Regions from separate parts of the Rahnella sp. PD12R genome, predicted to be linked through region 1. Evidence: predicted binding sites of a transcription regulator. Region 1 holds the regulator's gene; the other holds the start of a gene.
The links. Region 1 encodes CRP, which controls carbon source genes, mostly activating them, when cyclic AMP is high. Its sites were predicted from a motif close to ATGTGANNNNNNTCACAT; they were not measured.

Region 1 (10,541 bases):
TATGACGAAGCCGTTCCCTACAATCAGGTACCGGGGACGTTTACACCGTGGCAGGCCTTACCGGAACCGACGGACATTCTCTTCTACGAAGGCCTGCACGGCGGCGTGGTATCCGACAAAACGGACGTCGCGGCGCATGTCGATTTGCTGGTCGGCGTGGTGCCCATCGTTAACCTCGAATGGATCCAGAAACTGGTGCGCGACACCGGCGAGCGCGGGCATTCCCGTGAGGCGGTGATGGATTCCGTGGTGCGCTCGATGGATGACTACATCAACTACATCACGCCGCAGTTTTCCCGCACACACATTAACTTCCAGCGCGTGCCGACCATCGACACCTCCAACCCGTTTGCCGCGAAAGCCATTCCTTCGCTGGATGAAAGCTTCGTGGTGATTCATTTTCAGGGGCTGGACGACATTGATTTCCCGTATCTGCTGGCAATGTTGCAGGGCTCGTTTATCTCGCACATCAAAACGCTGGTGGTGCCGGGCGGCAAAATGGGGCTGGCAATGGAGTTGATTATGGCGCCGCTGGTGCAGCGCCTGATGGAAGGGAAGAAAATCGAGTAAGTGAAATCAGGCGTCGTTCATCAGCAACTGCTGAATGAATCCGACGTGTAATTTCACGCCAATCTGCAATGCCTCTTCGTCCAGCCGGAAGCGCGGGTTATGCACGCCATAAGTCGCGCCAATTTTCTCGTTACCGCTGCCGATAAACAGGAAACAGCCCGGCACTTTTTGCTGATAAGAAGAGAAATCTTCGCCACCAAACAGCGGCTGGGTCACTTCCCGCAGCGCATTCCCGCCGAGCGTATTAGCAATCACCTGACGCGCAATCGCACAGGCGTCGGGGTGGTTATCGCCATTCACATAACCCCGCGTCCAGCGCAGTTCATACTGCGCACCGTGCGCCGCCGTGATCCCCGAAATTATCTGTTCCATCAGCTGCGGAACCTGCTCGCGCACGCTGCTGTGATGGGTCCGCAATGTTCCGGCGAGTTTCACGCGTTCCGGAATGACGTTATAACTCTCCCCGCTCTGGAAGGTGGCGATGGTCAGCACCGGCACCTGAAGCGGATCGATGCGGCGCGCCACGACGTTTTGCAGCGCCGTCACCACTTCCGCGCCAATCACCACCGGATCAATGCACAAATGCGGCATCGAACCGTGCCCGCCTTTGCCGGTAATCGTGATGTCGAAGTTATCGGTGGACGCGCAGAACACGCCCTCTTTCAGGCCAACCTCACCCGTCGGAGAATTCGGCATAACGTGCAGACCGAAGATTTTCTCCACGCCGTCGAGTACGCCTAAATCCACCAGTTCCTGTGCGCCGCCCGGCGGTAATTCTTCCGCGTGCTGGAAGATAAACCGCACCGAGCCGTGCAGCGCGGACTGACACTGCGTCAGCACTTTCGCCGCACCCAGTAACATCGCGGTGTGCGCGTCATGGCCGCAGGCGTGCATGACGCCCGGCACCGTCGAACTGAACGGCTCGTCGTTTTCTTCCTGAATCGGCAAGGCGTCGATATCCGCCCGCAGCGCATACGTCGGCCCCGGATAAGCGCCTTTGAGATCGGCAACCACGCTGTTAGGTGTCAGCCGCGTCAGAGTCAGGCCGCCGAAACTTTCCAGCTGTTCCGCGATATAATCCGCCGTTTTATGCTCCTGAAATGACAGCTCAGGATGCGCATGAATATGTCTGCGCCAGCGCACAACGTCCGCTTTGACTTCCGCCAGCATCGCTTCAAAATTAAATGTCATCAGACTTCTCCTCAGTTATGCCACGTCGCGCAACGCTGCGCGCGGTTTCAGGGTCAGCGGCAAAATGGCCAGCCCGGCAACCACCATCGCCAGCGCCAGAAAAACAAATGTCGAAAAATACCCGTGCGTCACGGTGATCAGATAGCCCATCGCAATCGGCGCCACGAATCCGCCGAGCGTTCCGCCGGTATTGATAACCCCCATTGCGGCACCCATCACTTCCGGCGGCAGGCGTTTCATCGGCAGCGTAAACACCGTGACAAACGCCGCCATCAGGAAGATGTAGCCGAGGAACAGGAACAGCCCGGCGGTCACCGCCGACGCGGAGGTGTAAACCAGCCAGATGCACAGCGCGCTGAGCAGTGCGCTGCAAAAAATCACTTTCGGCTCTTTGCCCTGCATATAACGGCCGACCAGCCAACCGGTCGCGAGAGAGGAAATCCAGATCCCCATTCCGCCGGTGGCGACCACCAGCCCGGAAACGTCCAGCGACATTCCGCGCTGTTGCACCAGATATTTAGGCAGCCACGCCATCAGGCCGTAGGACGGAATGTTGATGCAGAAAATGGATACGAACAGCAGCACGACAATCGGGTTTTTCAGCAGTTCACGGTAGCCGGTCGCCACGCCGGTGCGGGCTTCTGCTTTCGGGGGATTCGGCACAAAAATGATAATCGCGACGGCAATCGCAAACGCCAGCAGGCCGAGAATGGAGAAAGAGCCGCGCCAGCCGAGCGTATCGAGTGCGTACACCGCAATCAGCGGCCCGGCGGTCATCGCCAGACCGGCGGATGACAGCAATACGGACTGCGCGAAAGTGCGCTGCCCGACATCAAAATTCGAGACCACCGCTTTGGCGCAGGAACACGGATAACCGGAATGCCCGACGCCGGAAAGAAAGCGAAACGTCACCAGTAAACCGAGGCCGAATCCCAGCAAACCGAAGCAGAGCGCGAACCCGCCGAGCAAAAACAGCGAGATACCGAGTACTTTCTTGTAGCCGAATCGGTCATTCAGCCAGCCAGCAGGAATTTGAAACAGCGAATAGGCCAGGAAGAAAATGCCTGTGATGTAACCCAGCTGCTCCGGTTGCAGGTTAAATTCCCGCTCAATCGGCAACAGCGCGAACCCCATCACCGTTTTGTCGATATACACCACCGCATAACCGACGAACAGCAGGAAGATCATCAGGGAACGACTTTTCATAGCGGATATCCCTTTTTGTTATCACCGCGTCAGAAGTTCTCACTGTCGGGCGAATAGTAAAATGCGACATGCATCACGTAATCAACTGAATAACAACACATTATTTATTCCAAATCTGAAGCTATCAGCTTTACAGGTTTGCCATAAGATGCAATTTTTGGGTAGGTGATGCTTTTTACTGATAGGGCTTTCAAGCGAGGCGACATGCGTTATTTACCGAAATTGCAGCAACTCAAGGTTTTCCAGCAGGTTATCCGCAGCGGCAGCATTCGCGGCGCGGCGCGGGCGATGAATCAGTCGCAGCCCGCCGTCAGCAGAACCTTGCGGGAACTGGAACAAACGCTTGAAACTCAGCTTATCGTGCGCGGCAATCAGGGCATGGCGCTGACGGAAACCGGCCGCGCCTTTGCGCAGCGCATGCAGTTTATTCTCGAAGAACTTGAACGCGCGGCGGATGAGATCCGGCAGATCAATCAGTATTCGCAGGGTTCGGTGGCTATCGGGTTTTCATCACTGCTGGCGCTGACGGTGTTTCCGGCTCTCAATGAAGCATTCAAAACGCAGTTTCCCCAGTCCAAACTGCTGATTAAGGAAGGCCAGCTTTCGACGCTGTTACCGGCGCTGCGTGAAGGGAAACTCGATTTTGCCGTCGGGACCGCCGGGCCGGGTTTTCCGCTGGAAGATTTGGTGCGTGAACCGCTGTTTAGCGCGCCGTTTGGCGTGATTGCGCGGCAAGGGCATCCGCTGGCAGGTGCCACCACGCTCGAAGAATTACAGGGCGCGCGCTGGGTGTTGCCGGAAACGGATATGGGTTACTACCAGCAGATTCAGCTTTCGATGAACGGCTTTAATGCGCCAGCCGGTGAAACGCCGGTAAGAACGGATTCGGTGGTGTGCGGGCTGAATATGGTGTTGCAGTCGGATTATCTGACGATTGTGGCGAAGGCGATGCGCGCGCCGTTCGGCTTGCAGGAAAGACTTTGCCTGCTCAATATCGATACGCTGCCGGAAGCGGAATATTGCGTACTCTATTCGCAGAAATCGCCGCTGACATTTGCTGCGCGGCGATTTCTGGATTTACTGCGAAGTCAGTGCCAGTCGTATCGCTGGTCGTGACTTATTCGGCGTTCACGACTTCAAAACTGTGGGTGATCGTCGCGGCTTTGCCCAGCATCAGGGATACAGAGCAATATTTTTCCGCAGACAGGCTGACCGCGCGTTCCACAATTTTATCCGTCAGGTCTTTGCCGGTGACGATGAAATGCAGGTTGATGTGCGTGAACAGACGCGGTGCTTCTTCGCGGCGCTGAGACGTCAGTTTCACTTCGCAGTCACGCACGTCGTTACGGCCTTTTTGCAAAATAGACACCACATCAATCGCGCTGCAACCGCCCGCCGACATCAGCAACATTTCCATCGGGCTCGGGGCTTTGTCGCCCGCATTACCGTCCATTGTGATCTGATGGCCCGACGCTGACTCACCTAAAAACGTCAGCCCTTCTACCCATTTTACGCGTGCGTGCATGTGCTCTTCTCCCGGTGGATAAATTCGTCAAATTTTCCCCTCAGACTACCCTTTCACCCAAAAACTGGCAACGTAACCCGATCGCCATCATGCTGAAGCGAGACAACAGAAGACAGCATTGCAAACCTGTGTTACAAACAAAGCCGAAACATACTTTCCAGTAAATTGCGGTGACGGTTTTTGCGGTTTAAGAACAGAACCCACGGTGTTAACAGCAATAATCAGGCTGTTTCACTCCGACATCCGCTTGCAGCATTTCTGGGGAGTTATATGCTGAAAGGGCGCTTTTTAAAGTAAGTGCCGTACAGGGAACTCTGAGCCCTGTGATTTTGGGCAGCGATAACAACAGAGGATAATAGCAAATGGTTCTCGGCAAGCCACAAACAGACCCGACTCTCGAATGGTTCCTGTCTCACTGTCATATACATAAGTATCCTTCTAAAAGTACGCTGATTCACCAAGGTGAAAAAGCCGAAACGCTGTACTACATCGTGAAAGGGTCGGTTGCCGTCCTGATTAAAGATGAAGAAGGCAAAGAAATGATACTGTCATACCTTAACCAAGGTGACTTCATCGGCGAGCTGGGACTCTTCGAAGAAGGGCAGGAACGCAGTGCCTGGGTTCGTGCTAAAACTGCCTGCGAAGTGGCTGAAATTTCTTATAAAAAATTCCGCCAGCTGATTCAGGTAAACCCGGATATTCTGATGCGTCTTTCCGCGCAGATGGCAAACCGTCTGCAAGTGACGTCAGAGAAAGTCGGCAACCTTGCCTTCCTCGACGTAACAGGCCGTATCGCGCAAACTTTGCTTAATCTGGCTAAACAGCCTGATGCAATGACCCATCCGGACGGGATGCAAATCAAGATCACCCGTCAGGAAATCGGCCAAATCGTCGGTTGTTCACGTGAAACAGTCGGACGTATTCTCAAAATGCTGGAAGATCAGAGCCTGATCTCCGCACACGGTAAAACGATTGTCGTTTACGGCACACGTTAATCCCTCAGGAATTGGCGCGACAGCTTACTGTCGCGCCTTTTTTATGGGCTAAGCTTTACCCATGACGCTATGGCGAAGACTGTTCTATCATCCCGAAGTTAACTACGCGCTGCGCCAGACGCTGGTGTTGTGCCTGCCTGTCGGTATTTGCTGGCTGTTTGGCAATCTGCAAATGGGCCTGCTGTTTTCCCTGTGCCCGGCCTGCTGCAACGTCGCCGGCCTTGATACCCCGCACAAACGCTTTTTCAAACGCCTGATTATCGGCGGTTCGCTGTTTGCCGTCAGCAGTATCCTTTTACAGGTGATGCTCGAAAACTGGCACATTCCTCTGCCGCTCATCATGTTAACGCTGGCTTTGCTGCTCGGCGTCACCGGTGAAATCAGTCCGCTGCATGCGCGCCTGTTGCCCGGCGCGCTGGTGGCCACCATCTTTACGCTGAGTATGGTCGGCGTGAGGCCAATGTGGCAGGCACCCGCGCTTTTTGCCGCCGGCACCGCCTGGTACGGGCTGTTTAACTGGGCGTGGTTCCGTATTTCCGAAGAACAACCGATGCGCGAAACGCTCAGCCAGCTGTATTTGCAACTGGCCGATTATTTCGAAGCCAAGTACAGCCTGCTGACGCAACATACCGATCCGGAAACTGCACTTCCGCCGCTGCTCAAACGCCAGCAGCAGGTTATCGACCTGATTGCGTTGTTGTATCAGCAACTGCACATGCTGCCGCAGCATGGACATCATCATCACCACAAACGGTTGTTCCAGCGTTTTCAGGTGGCGCTCGATTTGCAGGAGCACATTACGGTCAGCCTGCATCAGCCGGAAGAAGTGCAAAAACTGGTGGAAGAAAGCCACGCCGAAGCGGTGATCCGCCGGAATGCGCAGGTGATTTCCGCCCGTCTGCGCGTGATTGCGGACGATATTCTCTACCATCGCCTTTCCGAACGCTTCACCATGGCGAATGAGCTGGCGGCGCTGGAAAAAATCGCGGCGCAGAACCCGCAGAATCCGGTCGGCCAGTTCTGTTATTACCATTTCAGCCGTATCGCGCGACTGCTGCGGACGCAACGCCCGCTGTACCGCCGCGATCTGATGAACTCCCAGCCGCGCCTGCCTTTCTGGCCTGCGGTGAAAAGCTACCTGTCCTTTAAATCCTCCGCCCTGCGCAATGCCGCGCGCCTCGGGCTGATTCTGGCGATCGGTAGCAGCCTCGGGCTTTTCTTCAATCTGCCCAAGCCGTACTGGATTTTGCTGACCATCATGCTGGTCAGCCAGAACGGTTATAACGCCACGCGTGTGCGTATCCAGCACCGTGCACTCGGCACGCTGGCCGGTCTGCTGATTGCCGCCGGATTACTGAGGCTGGAATTGCCGGAAGGCATCACGCTGATTTGCATGCTGGTCATCACGCTGGTGTCGTATACCGTGCTGCGCAAGAACTACGGTCTGGCGGTCATCGGTATGACGGTGACCGCAGTTTATACGTTGCAATTGCTGGCGATGAACGGCATCCATTTTCTGGTGCCGCGCCTGATTGATACGCTGATCGGTTGCGCGCTGGCCTTCGGCGGCAGCATCTGGCTGTGGCCGCAATGGCAAAGTGGCCTGATGCGCCAGAACGCCCATCAGGCGCTGGAAACCTATCAGGACGCCATCCGGCTGATTCTGCAAGAAAATCCCGACGCCTCTCAACTTGCGTACACCCGTATGCAGGTCAATCAGGCGCACAACAAGCTGTTCACCTCGCTGAGCCAGGCGATGCAGGAACCGGGTTTTAACTCGCATTATCTGGCGGATATGCGTTTGTGGGTCACGCACAGTCAGTTTGTCGTTGAGCACATCAACGCGATGACCATTCTCGCGCGCGAGCATTACATGCTGCCGGAAAAGCTGGCGACGGAGTATTTGCAGACCTGCGAAATCGCGCTGCAAAGCTGCCAGCAGCGGTTGCTTTACGACGGGCCTGGTAGTGAGAACACCTTGTTTAATGCGCCGGAGCTGCACCCGGATATGCCGCTGACCGAAATGGAGCGCCATCTGCGGAGGATGATTTCGCACCTGAGTGTGATGCATACCATTTCGTCACTGGCGTGGAAGCAGAGACCACACCACGGGATCTGGCTGACGCGGCGGGCGTAAAAGGGGAGATCCCCTTTTATATCCCCTGTTTGAGGGTTGGGTTTCACTTGCCGTGAGGGCTGGATCGAGAAGGTTTCGGTTTCTCACGTACGGTGATCACTTAACCCGCTGCGCCGAAACCGACAAAGAGGGAGGAAAGCGCCTCCCTCTTTGATCTCCCACGCTTTTTTTTCAATAAGCGCTTTCGCTGGATCGATGGACATATTCTGGAACATCCGCGTGTGGCGCAAATCCAGGCACTTCGTGCTGCCTTCACTCGGTCTTCGAGCCTCTGGTCTCGAAGCCGCTCCGTTCAGCTGGATTTTGAGTGCGCCAGATTGCCTTTGTAAAAGATTAAAACCGGCATGATTTTGAATTGGGGTCAGCCTCTGGCCGCTTTCAAAAATCACGCTGAAAGGAGAGGTGGAAAACCGCGTATCTTTTCGCGCGGTTTGTAATCCGACTGGAAGGAACCGCGCAGCGGCGGGATTTTGCGGCAATAGATGTGGCTCCTGAAACATAGCCAGCCAGCGGCAGCGCTTGTTTGAAAAAGCGGGGAGAGATCCAAGAGAGGGAAAGCACTTCCCTCTCTTGGTCGGTTTCGGCGCGAGCCGCTGAGCGATCACCGCACATGAAAAACCGAAATATTCTCGGTCATAACCCTCACGGTGAGTGAAAAACCGAAATATTCTCGATCTATATATTTTTTTAAATAAAGCCGGCTGCTAAAGCCTAAACCCCTGTAACTTTTGCCACAGCTTTCTCAAAGCGCCCCATCCCTTCTTCAATATCCGCGAAGTCGATAACCAGTGATGGTGCAAACCGCATCACATTCGGGCCCGCCACCAGCATCATCAACCCGAACTCAGCGGCGGCGGCATGAAACTCTCCGGCGCGGTTTTTGAAGGCGTCCGACAGCTCGGCGCCAATCAGCAACCCCTGGCCGCGGAATTCGCTGAAGACAGAATATTTCTGGTTGATGGCATCCAGCGCGCTGATGAATTTCTCGCGGCGTTCGTTAATACCGGCCAGCACTTCAGGTGTATTAATGATATCCAGCGCGGCTTCGGCGACGGCGCAGGCCAGCGGGTTGCCGCCGTAGGTGGTGCCGTGTTTGCCCGGTTCCATCACCGATGCAACGTCTTCCGTTGCCAGCATGGCGCTAACCGGGAAACCACCGCCCAGGGCTTTCGCCGTGGTCAGAATGTCCGGCGTCACGCCGTAATGCATATAGCTGAACAGCTTACCGCTACGGCCCATGCCGCTCTGCACTTCATCGAGCACCAGCAGCGCCTGATGTTTGTCGCAAAGCTCGCGCAGCCCTTGCAGGAATTCCTGAGTGGCGGGCATTACACCGCCTTCACCCTGAACCGGCTCCACGACAATGGCGCAGGTATGGTCGTCGATCACCGCTTTTACCGCGTCCAGATCGTTGAACGGCACATGCACGATGTCAGCCGGTTTCGGGCCAAAGCCGTCGGAATATTTTGGCTGGCCACCCACGGAAACGGTAAACAACGTGCGGCCATGGAAGGCGTTATGGAAAGCGATAATCTTGCTTTTGTACGGGCTGTGGCGATGCGAAGCGTAATAGCGCGCAAGTTTGAATGCGGCTTCGTTGGCTTCTGCGCCGGAGTTGGCAAAAAATACGCGGTCAGCAAAGGTCGCGTCGATCAGCTTCTGTGCCAGTCGCAGCGCCGGTTCGTTGGTGAACACGTTACTCACATGCCACAGGGTTTCGCCCTGATCGTGTAACGCTTTCACCAGCGCCGGATGGCAATGGCCCAGCGCAGTCACCGCGATCCCACCCGCGAAATCCACGTATTCGGTGCCCTGCTGATCCCACACGCGACTGCCTTTGCCTTTCACCGGAATAAATTTCGCGGGTGAATAAACCGGCAAAATCACTTTATCGAACGTACCCCGATCTACCGCTGCTTTTTCTGCCATAACCCTTCTCCCTTTCTGATTTTTACCAGTGAGTTGTTACGATGAACTGGAATTCACAGCCGCAATGAATGTGAAAATATAATCACAAAATATGCATAAAAAATCACACGCAGGCAAACGGAAATCGCCCCTGTCGCGTAAGTAATTTTTACCGTGCAATTAAGTGTTTAGATTTTAAGGAAATTATCCAGAAGCTGATGCCCCTGCTCACTGAGAATGCTTTCCGGATGGAACTGAACACCGTGCAGCGGCAGCGTTTTGTGCATGATGCCCATGATTTCGTCGCGCTGGCCCTCACGCTCAGTCCACGCGGTGACGTCAAAGCAATCGGGCAGCGTTTCGGGCGCAATCACCAGCGAATGGTAGCGCGTCACCGTCAGCGGATTATTCAGCCCGCTAAAAACGCTGCTGCCGGTATGGCGGATGGGAGAGGTTTTGCCGTGAATGGCCTGGCGGGCGCGGACAATCTTTGCACCAAACGCCTGCGCCATTGCCTGATGCCCGAGGCAGACGCCGAGAACCGGCAGTTTACCGGCAAAATGGGTGATGGCTTGCAGGGAAATCCCCGCCTGATCCGGCGTACACGGGCCGGGCGAAATCACCAGATGTGACGGGGAAAGCTGTTCGATATACGCAATCGTCAGCTGATCGTTACGCACCACGCTGACCTCTGCCCCCAGCTCGCAAAAATACTGGTAGAGGTTGTAGGTAAACGAGTCGTAGTTGTCGATCAGCAGCAGCATGGTCAGTCCCGGTAAAGTCGAAAATTTACCGGGCAATTCTACGCATTTTTACGTGCGGGCTTCAGCCTTTTTGTTGGTCAAAGTGCGCCGGCTAATGTGCATCATCGATTTCACTGATCACCTGATTAAAAATCGCCACCAGTTCAGTTTCATCGCCAAACACCGCTGTTTTGTTGGCGGCCAGCCAGCGCTCGCGCCCGACGTTGGCCCACTCAATGTCATAACCGGCGTGGATAACCAGCTGC
Region 2 (7,078 bases), on a different contig from region 1:
TCCATAAACTGCACGGCAGTTGCAGCTACAGCGGCGTGCCGCGCCTGAAACAGCTGTGTTTCTACATCGAACAACAACTGCGTCAGGGCGTGAGCGTCGATGCGCTGGAGCCGGAATGGTTCGAGCTGCTCGACGAAATCGAAAATGTGAAACAGGCTGCGGTGGCATATTTGCCGAGGTAAAACCGCAAAAGAAAACGCCCGGTCATGCCGGGCGTTTTGGTTTCCGCAATCAGCGCATCAGAACCAGGTTTTCACCGCGCCGGTGACATCCCATTGTTCATTGACCAGCAATAACTGACGCCATTTGTCGAACGTGAGGCACGGATGGCAGATATCAAACACCAGCATATCGCCGACTTTCAGATCCGCATTTTCCGGAATCGACATAAACGCATGCTGATCCATCATCGCGTAAACCTTCCAGTCGTCAGGTGCAGGCACCACCGTGGTGTAACCGGCCTGCGTGGCACTGCGCGGACGGAAATGCCCGGCGGCCTTCGGATAACCGGCGTCATAACCTGCATCGCGCTTACCTAAGGCGATAATCGCCCTGCCCGGTTCCGGCAAAGACTGCACCGCCGCCCAGACCTGCAACGCGGGCTGTAAACTGCTGTTCATTTCACGCGCCACCGGATTGCTGGTTTGCATACGTTCCAGCGCCGCCTGATACGCGCCTACGTCGTGGGTGACGTAACAACCCGAACGCAAAATGATATCCAGCGTATAACGCTTTTGCGCATCCAGATGCGGATCTTCCCGCGTGAGTTCTTCCGCCACTACGTCAAACCAGGCCGAACCGGCACCGGTCAGAATCACCGTCGGTTCAGCGAATTCCCCGGCCTGCGCCAGCACTTCGGTGCGTGCCAGAACATGACGCAGAAAAGTGCGGATCACCGCTTCGTCGTTGCTGACTCCTTCATAAAGTTCGACGCCCACCAGCGCCAGCGATTGCGGCCAGCGCTTCACGGCGGCAAGTACATCGGCTTCCTGCTGATCTGTGCGGATCCCGGTGCGGCCGCCAGCAATCCCGTATTCAAACATGATCCGCAATCTGAGCTGCTGCCCCGCAAAATAGTGCCCGAGCGCGTCCACATTTTCGGCAGAATCCACAATGCAGGTGAAATCAAAATCAGGATCTTCGCGCAGCAGTCCGGCGATCATCGCCATATTACCTTTGCCGACCAGCTGATTCGCCATAATCACTTTGCGGACGCCGTGCTGAAATGCCGCGTTGACCTGCGGCGCGGTTGCCAGCGTGATGCCCCACGCGCCGTATTCCATTTGCAGCTGATACAGCTCGGGGCTCATGGTCGTTTTGCCGTGCGGCGCCAGTTTCAGGCGGTAGCGCTGGATAAATTCATGCATCCAGGAAAGATTGTGTTCGATTCTTTCTTCAAGCAGAACGGCGACCGGCAGGCTGACGTCTTCACGCAGAATATTCCAGCCCTGCGCACGGATATCGCCCGTCAGCGCACCGGCTTTCAGCGTTCCTAATCCTTTGGTTTGAGTTTCTACCGGCTGCGTCGAAAAATCAGTCTCTGACATGCGTGTTTTCTCATTGGCGAATGTCTCTAAAACCTAACGTAAAATCGCCGCAAATAAAATACAAAAACCGGCGCAGGCCAGGCCTGAACACCGGTTTTTTATACTGACTGTTTCAGCTCAGAGTTTTTGCGATAACTTAATGGTGGCGGCAATATTGCGTGCCGACTTGCGCAGATTGTCTGCGGCATTTTTCAGGGCCTCTTCCAGCGTACACACGCTGTAAAGCACGCTGAAAACGGCGTCCAGTCCGTGGCTGTAAACAACATCCACATCTTTGGTCAGGCTGCCTGCGATACCAATGACAGGTTTGTTATAACGCTTGGCGACCCGCGCGACGCCAATCGGCACTTTACCGTTGATGCTCTGACTGTCGATACGCCCTTCGCCGGTGATAACCAGCGTGGCGTCTTTCACCAGCGCATCAAGACCCAGCGCGTCCGTGACAATCTCAATGCCCTGACGAAGTTCAGCATGGCAGAATCCGAACAACGCCGCGCCCATTCCGCCCGCCGCGCCGGCCCCCGGAACATGTTCAACGTCAATGCCCAGATCCTGTTTGATCACCCGCGCATAATGATGCAGATAGCCATCGAGCTGTTCGATCATTTCCGGCGTCGCGCCTTTTTGCGGCCCGAAGATCGCAGAGGCGCCGTCTTTTCCGGTCAGCGGATTGGTGACGTCACAGGCCACTTCGAAGCGGCATTTTTTAATTCTGGGATCCAGTTCGCTGATATCGATATGGTGCAGTTTTTCTAGCTCGCCACCACCCTGACCAATTTGCTTGCCGTCTTTGGTCAGCAGTTTTGCGCCCAGCGCCTGCATCATGCCTGCCCCGCCATCATTGGTGGCGCTGCCGCCGATGCCAATAATGCAATGCTTCACGCCATGATCGAGCGCGGAATGGATCAGCTCGCCCGTGCCGAAAGAGGTGGTTTTCAGGGGATTACGCTGCGCGGCAGGCACACTTTCCAGCCCGCTGGCGGCCGCCATCTCAATGAAAGCGATTTTTTCATCCCCGGATAGCCCGAAGAAGGCTTCAAGCGGCGTGCCCAGCGGCCCGGTGACAGTCACCTTAACGACGCGGCCCCCGGTCGCCGCCACCATCGCTTCGACGGTGCCTTCGCCGCCATCAGCAACCGGCAGTTTGACGTACTCCGCCTCGGGGAAAATCTCACGGAAACCACTCTCGATGGCTTTTGCCACATCCAAAGCAGACAAACTTTCTTTGTATGAATCCGGTGCGATCACTATTTTCATAAAGTCATTACCTTCATAAACTGCACGCGCCGATGTGGAAAAGCGTCCTGTCAGTTTTGCATCCTGCCTGAAGGGAAACGCGGCCTGTTTGACGATTTTCGGCCACGTTGCCACCGCAGACTAACGGGTAACTTCAACCTTCGCTAAGGTTTCATAATAGCGTGCAATGGCGCTATGGTCAGATTGCCCGTGACCATCCGCTTTCAGTGCCTGCATCATTTCCATGACCAGCGAGGTCAGAGGCAACTGCGCGCCGACGCCATGAGAAGTGTCCAGCGCATTGGCTAAATCTTTGATATGCAAATCGATGCGGAACCCCGGTTTGAAGTTGCGATCCATCACCATCGGCGCTTTTGCTTCCAGAACTGTACTTCCCGCCAGACCGCCGCGAATCGCCTGGAAAACTAAATCAGGATCCACGCCCGCTTTGGTCGCCAGAACCAGCGCTTCGGACATTGCCGCAATGTTCAGCGCCACAATGACCTGATTCGCCAGTTTGGTGACGTTGCCTGCGCCGATATCACCGGTATGCACCACGGAACCGGCCATGGATTTCATGATTTCATAACATTTGTCGAAGACCGCTTTATCACCGCCGACCATGACAGACATAGTGCCGTCGATGGCTTTCGGTTCGCCGCCGGATACCGGCGCATCGAGCATCGCGATTTCTTTCGCGGCCAGCGCCTGGCTGATTTCACGGCTGGCCAGCGGTGCGATAGAACTCATGTCGATGAAAATCGTGCCCGGACGCGCGCCCTCAATCAGGCCATTTTCACCCAGCGCCACTTCTCTGACCTGCGGTGAATTCGGCAGCATGGTGATGATGACGTCAGAGAGCGCTGCGACGGCTTTCGGTGTTTCCGCGGACGTTGCGCCCAGTTTCACCACTTCGCCGACCGCGTCCTGATTACGGTCCATCACGACAACCTCATAACCTGCTTTCAGCAGGTTTTTGCTCATAGGCTTGCCCATGATGCCTAAACCAATAAAGCCAATTTTCATTCGGGTATCCTCTTTATATTGATGTGATGAGACCGGTTCACTTGGTGAAGCGATCGCACAGCGCCTGCGTACCAGCGCGGAAAACGCCTAAATCACTGCCGACGGCAACAAAGGTTGCGCCCCAGTCCAGATAGCGACGTGCGTCCGCTTCGACCGGTGCCAGAATGCCGCTGGCCTTGCCGTATGCTTTTGCACGTTCAAAAATGTGACGGATTGCCGCCTGAACTTCCGGGTGCCCGGCATTACCGAGATGTCCCATGGCCGCTGCCAGATCGCTCGGGCCGACAAAGATGCCGTCGATGCCGTCGACGGCCGCAATCGCATCAAGGTTGTCGACGCCTTGCTGACTTTCGATCTGCACCATCACCGCGATGTTGTCGTTAATACTGGTGAAATAATCCGGCACGGTGCCGAACATATTGCTGCGGTGAGAAACCGAAACGCCGCGGATCCCCGCTGGCGGATAACGGGTAGAGGCCACGGCGCGTTCAGCCTGTTCCTGCGTTTCAACGAACGGGATCAGGAAGTTGTAGAAACCGATATCCAGCAGGCGTTTGATGACGACCGGATCATTAAATTGCGGGCGCACAACCGGCGCACTGCGGCTGCCTTTCAGCGCCATCAGCTGCGGAACAAACGTCGTGACATCATTCGGCGCGTGTTCGCCATCAAGCAGCAGCCAGTCGAAACCCGCCACACCGAGCACTTCTGTGGAGATCGGGTTGCACAGTGCTGACCAGCAGCCAATCAGGGTTTTCCCTTGCAATAAGTCCTGGCGGAACCGGTTTGGAATCATTTGATTACTCATCTCTAACCTCGTTATGGAGCGGGAGCCGGAGTGCCCGGAAAACCCGCCATCGCAATTTACTGTTTTCGAGTTTCAGACGTTTAGGTTCAGCCGCATCGGGCCGGAGCTGAACTCTCATGTTGTACATCACACTATTTATGCAGAATTCTTCGCAGGAAAAAATTCAGTTTTGGAATACTGTTTTATTTTTATACTTTCTATTATTCCCTGCGAAAAAAACTTATATCGCACCCGCATTTCGTGCATTTATCCTTGCGTAAAATTAACTCCCAAGGTGTTCCAAAATGCTTCCGGAGAGCCAATACAGTATAAAAAACAGGGCTCAAAATAACACTGTGCAATCGCACAAGAATGAACGATGTTATTGTGACTATTCTTTTGCATCCACACATCAGCGTGGGAGGAGAATCACAGATTGTGAAAACCTGATATCCCTGCAAAACAAAGGGTGATGTTCATCACATTTAATCTGTCACCTGCCCCACAGAATGACGCTCTGCGGGCAAAAAGCTAGTCAGTTGCACAATGAGCTTCCGCCATCAGTCCTTTATAATGAACTCCCTCTTCCGTACGGACAGCAAGAGTGTCAGCGTAACGTTCAGAGAATTACCTGAAGCCTTCTTTCGGGATATTTAATAAAGCGGAGACAGTTATGTCACGTAATAAAGATAAAGAACATGCTACCGAAGCGCTTTTTATAAAGGTTCACGAAAGCGATAACGTCGCTATTATTGTTAATGACAATGGTTTAAAGGCCGGCACCCGATTTTCTAACGGTCTGGAATTAATTGAGCATATCCCGCAAGGCCACAAAGTGGCTTTAACCCCTATTGCGAAAGGCGGCGATATAATTCGTTATGGTGAAGTCATTGGATATGCCGTTCGGGATATTGCGCAAGGCGGCTGGATTGATGAATCCCTGGTAGAGCTGCCGGTTGCGCCGGAACTCAACAGCCTCCCGCTGGCGACACGCGTCCCGCAACCGTTGCCGCCGCTGGAAGGTTACACCTTTGAAGGTTATCGCAATGCCGACGGCAGCGTCGGCACGAAGAACCTTCTGGGGATCACCACCAGCGTTCACTGCGTGGCGGGCGTGGTGGATTACGTGGTGAAAATCATCGAGCGTGATTTATTGCCCAAATTCCCCAATGTTGACGGCGTTGTCGCGCTCAATCACCTTTACGGCTGCGGCGTGGCAATCAACGCGCCTGCGGCCATTGTGCCGATCCGCACTATCCACAATCTGGCGCTGAACCCGAATTTTGGTGGGGAAGTGATGGTGGTCGGGCTGGGTTGCGAAAAATTGCAGCCGGAACGGCTGCTGGAAGGTACGCCGGACGTGCAGGCGATTTCGCTCGATGACACCCACATCGTGCGTTTGCAGGATGAACAGCACGTCGGCTTCCAGTCGATGGTGGACGATATTCTCACCGTCGCGCAGTTCCATCTGGAACGCCTGAACCGCCGCCAGCGCGAAACCTGCCCGGCATCAGATCTGGTCGTCGGCACACAATGTGGCGGCAGCGACGCGTTCTCCGGCGTCACGGCGAATCCGGCAGTCGGTTTTGCATCTGACCTGCTGGTGCGCTGCGGTGCAACCGTGATGTTCTCCGAAGTCACCGAAGTCCGCGACGCCATTCATCTGCTGACACCGCGCGCGGCTGACGGGGATGTCGGTAAACGCCTGCTGGAAGAAATGGCCTGGTACGATAATTACCTGTCGATGGGCCAGACCGATCGCAGCGCCAACCCGTCGCCGGGCAACAAAAAAGGCGGTCTGGCGAACGTGGTCGAAAAAGCGCTCGGCTCGATTGCCAAATCCGGCACCAGCGCTATCTCGGAAGTTCTGTCACCCGGACAGCGTCCGACGAAAAAAGGCCTGATCTACGCCGCCACACCTGCCAGCGATTTTGTTTGCGGGACGCAGCAAGTGGCGTCAGGTATTACCGTGCAGGTGTTCACCACCGGTCGCGGTACGCCCTACGGCCTGCTGGCGGTTCCGGTCATTAAGATGGCAACGCGCACCACGCTGGCAAACCGCTGGCATGACCTGATGGACATCAACGCAGGCACGATTGCCACCGGTGATGCCACCATCGAAGACGTCGGCTGGGAGTTGTTCCGCTTTATTCTGGATATCGCCAGCGGCCATAAGAAAACCTGGTCAGACACCTGGGGTATCCACAATGCCCTCGCCGTATTCAACCCGGCACCGGTAACCTGAGTTTTAGGGTTTCGGGAAGATTTTACCCATCAGTTTTCTGGTGGGTAAAATTTTATTGCCTTTCAAAACATCAATTCTTATTAAGTGTTTATCCCTTTGTGATCTTCCTCTCGGTTACTTCTGCCAGACAAGTTTACCTTTGCCTGAATTTTAATAATCAATTGATTTAATTGTATTTATTTCAATTATGAGTATTTAAAAACTCTATCATTCTATCAATGATTCCATCAGTTAAAG

Region 2: the regulator CRP is predicted to act here: its motif matches at 5,064-5,081, upstream of garD (galactarate dehydratase).

The regions. Positions count from the first base shown of each region.
Region 1 covers NZ_JAHTMS010000005.1:374,642-385,182, reverse strand. The annotation lists gene KWG64_RS12825 (phosphoribulokinase) at 1-570, shown strand, start outside; gene KWG64_RS12820 (M20 family metallopeptidase) at 577-1,761, opposite strand; gene KWG64_RS12815 (MFS transporter) at 1,777-2,967, opposite strand; gene KWG64_RS12810 (LysR substrate-binding domain-containing protein) at 3,172-4,083, shown strand; gene KWG64_RS12805 (OsmC family protein) at 4,085-4,492, opposite strand; gene crp (cAMP-activated global transcriptional regulator CRP) at 4,855-5,487, shown strand; gene KWG64_RS12795 (YccS/YhfK family putative transporter) at 5,549-7,624, shown strand; gene KWG64_RS12790 (hypothetical protein) at 7,708-8,103, opposite strand; gene KWG64_RS12785 (aspartate aminotransferase family protein) at 8,336-9,553, opposite strand; gene KWG64_RS12780 (aminodeoxychorismate synthase component II) at 9,721-10,296, opposite strand; gene KWG64_RS12775 (putative adenosine monophosphate-protein transferase Fic) at 10,388-10,541, opposite strand, start outside.
Region 2 covers NZ_JAHTMS010000004.1:2,515-9,592, reverse strand. The annotation lists gene barA (two-component sensor histidine kinase BarA) at 1-182, shown strand, start outside; gene KWG64_RS09325 (amino acid deaminase) at 240-1,547, opposite strand; gene KWG64_RS09320 (glycerate kinase) at 1,665-2,804, opposite strand; gene garR (2-hydroxy-3-oxopropionate reductase) at 2,925-3,863, opposite strand; gene garL (2-dehydro-3-deoxyglucarate aldolase) at 3,847-4,617, opposite strand; gene garD (galactarate dehydratase) at 5,270-6,841, shown strand.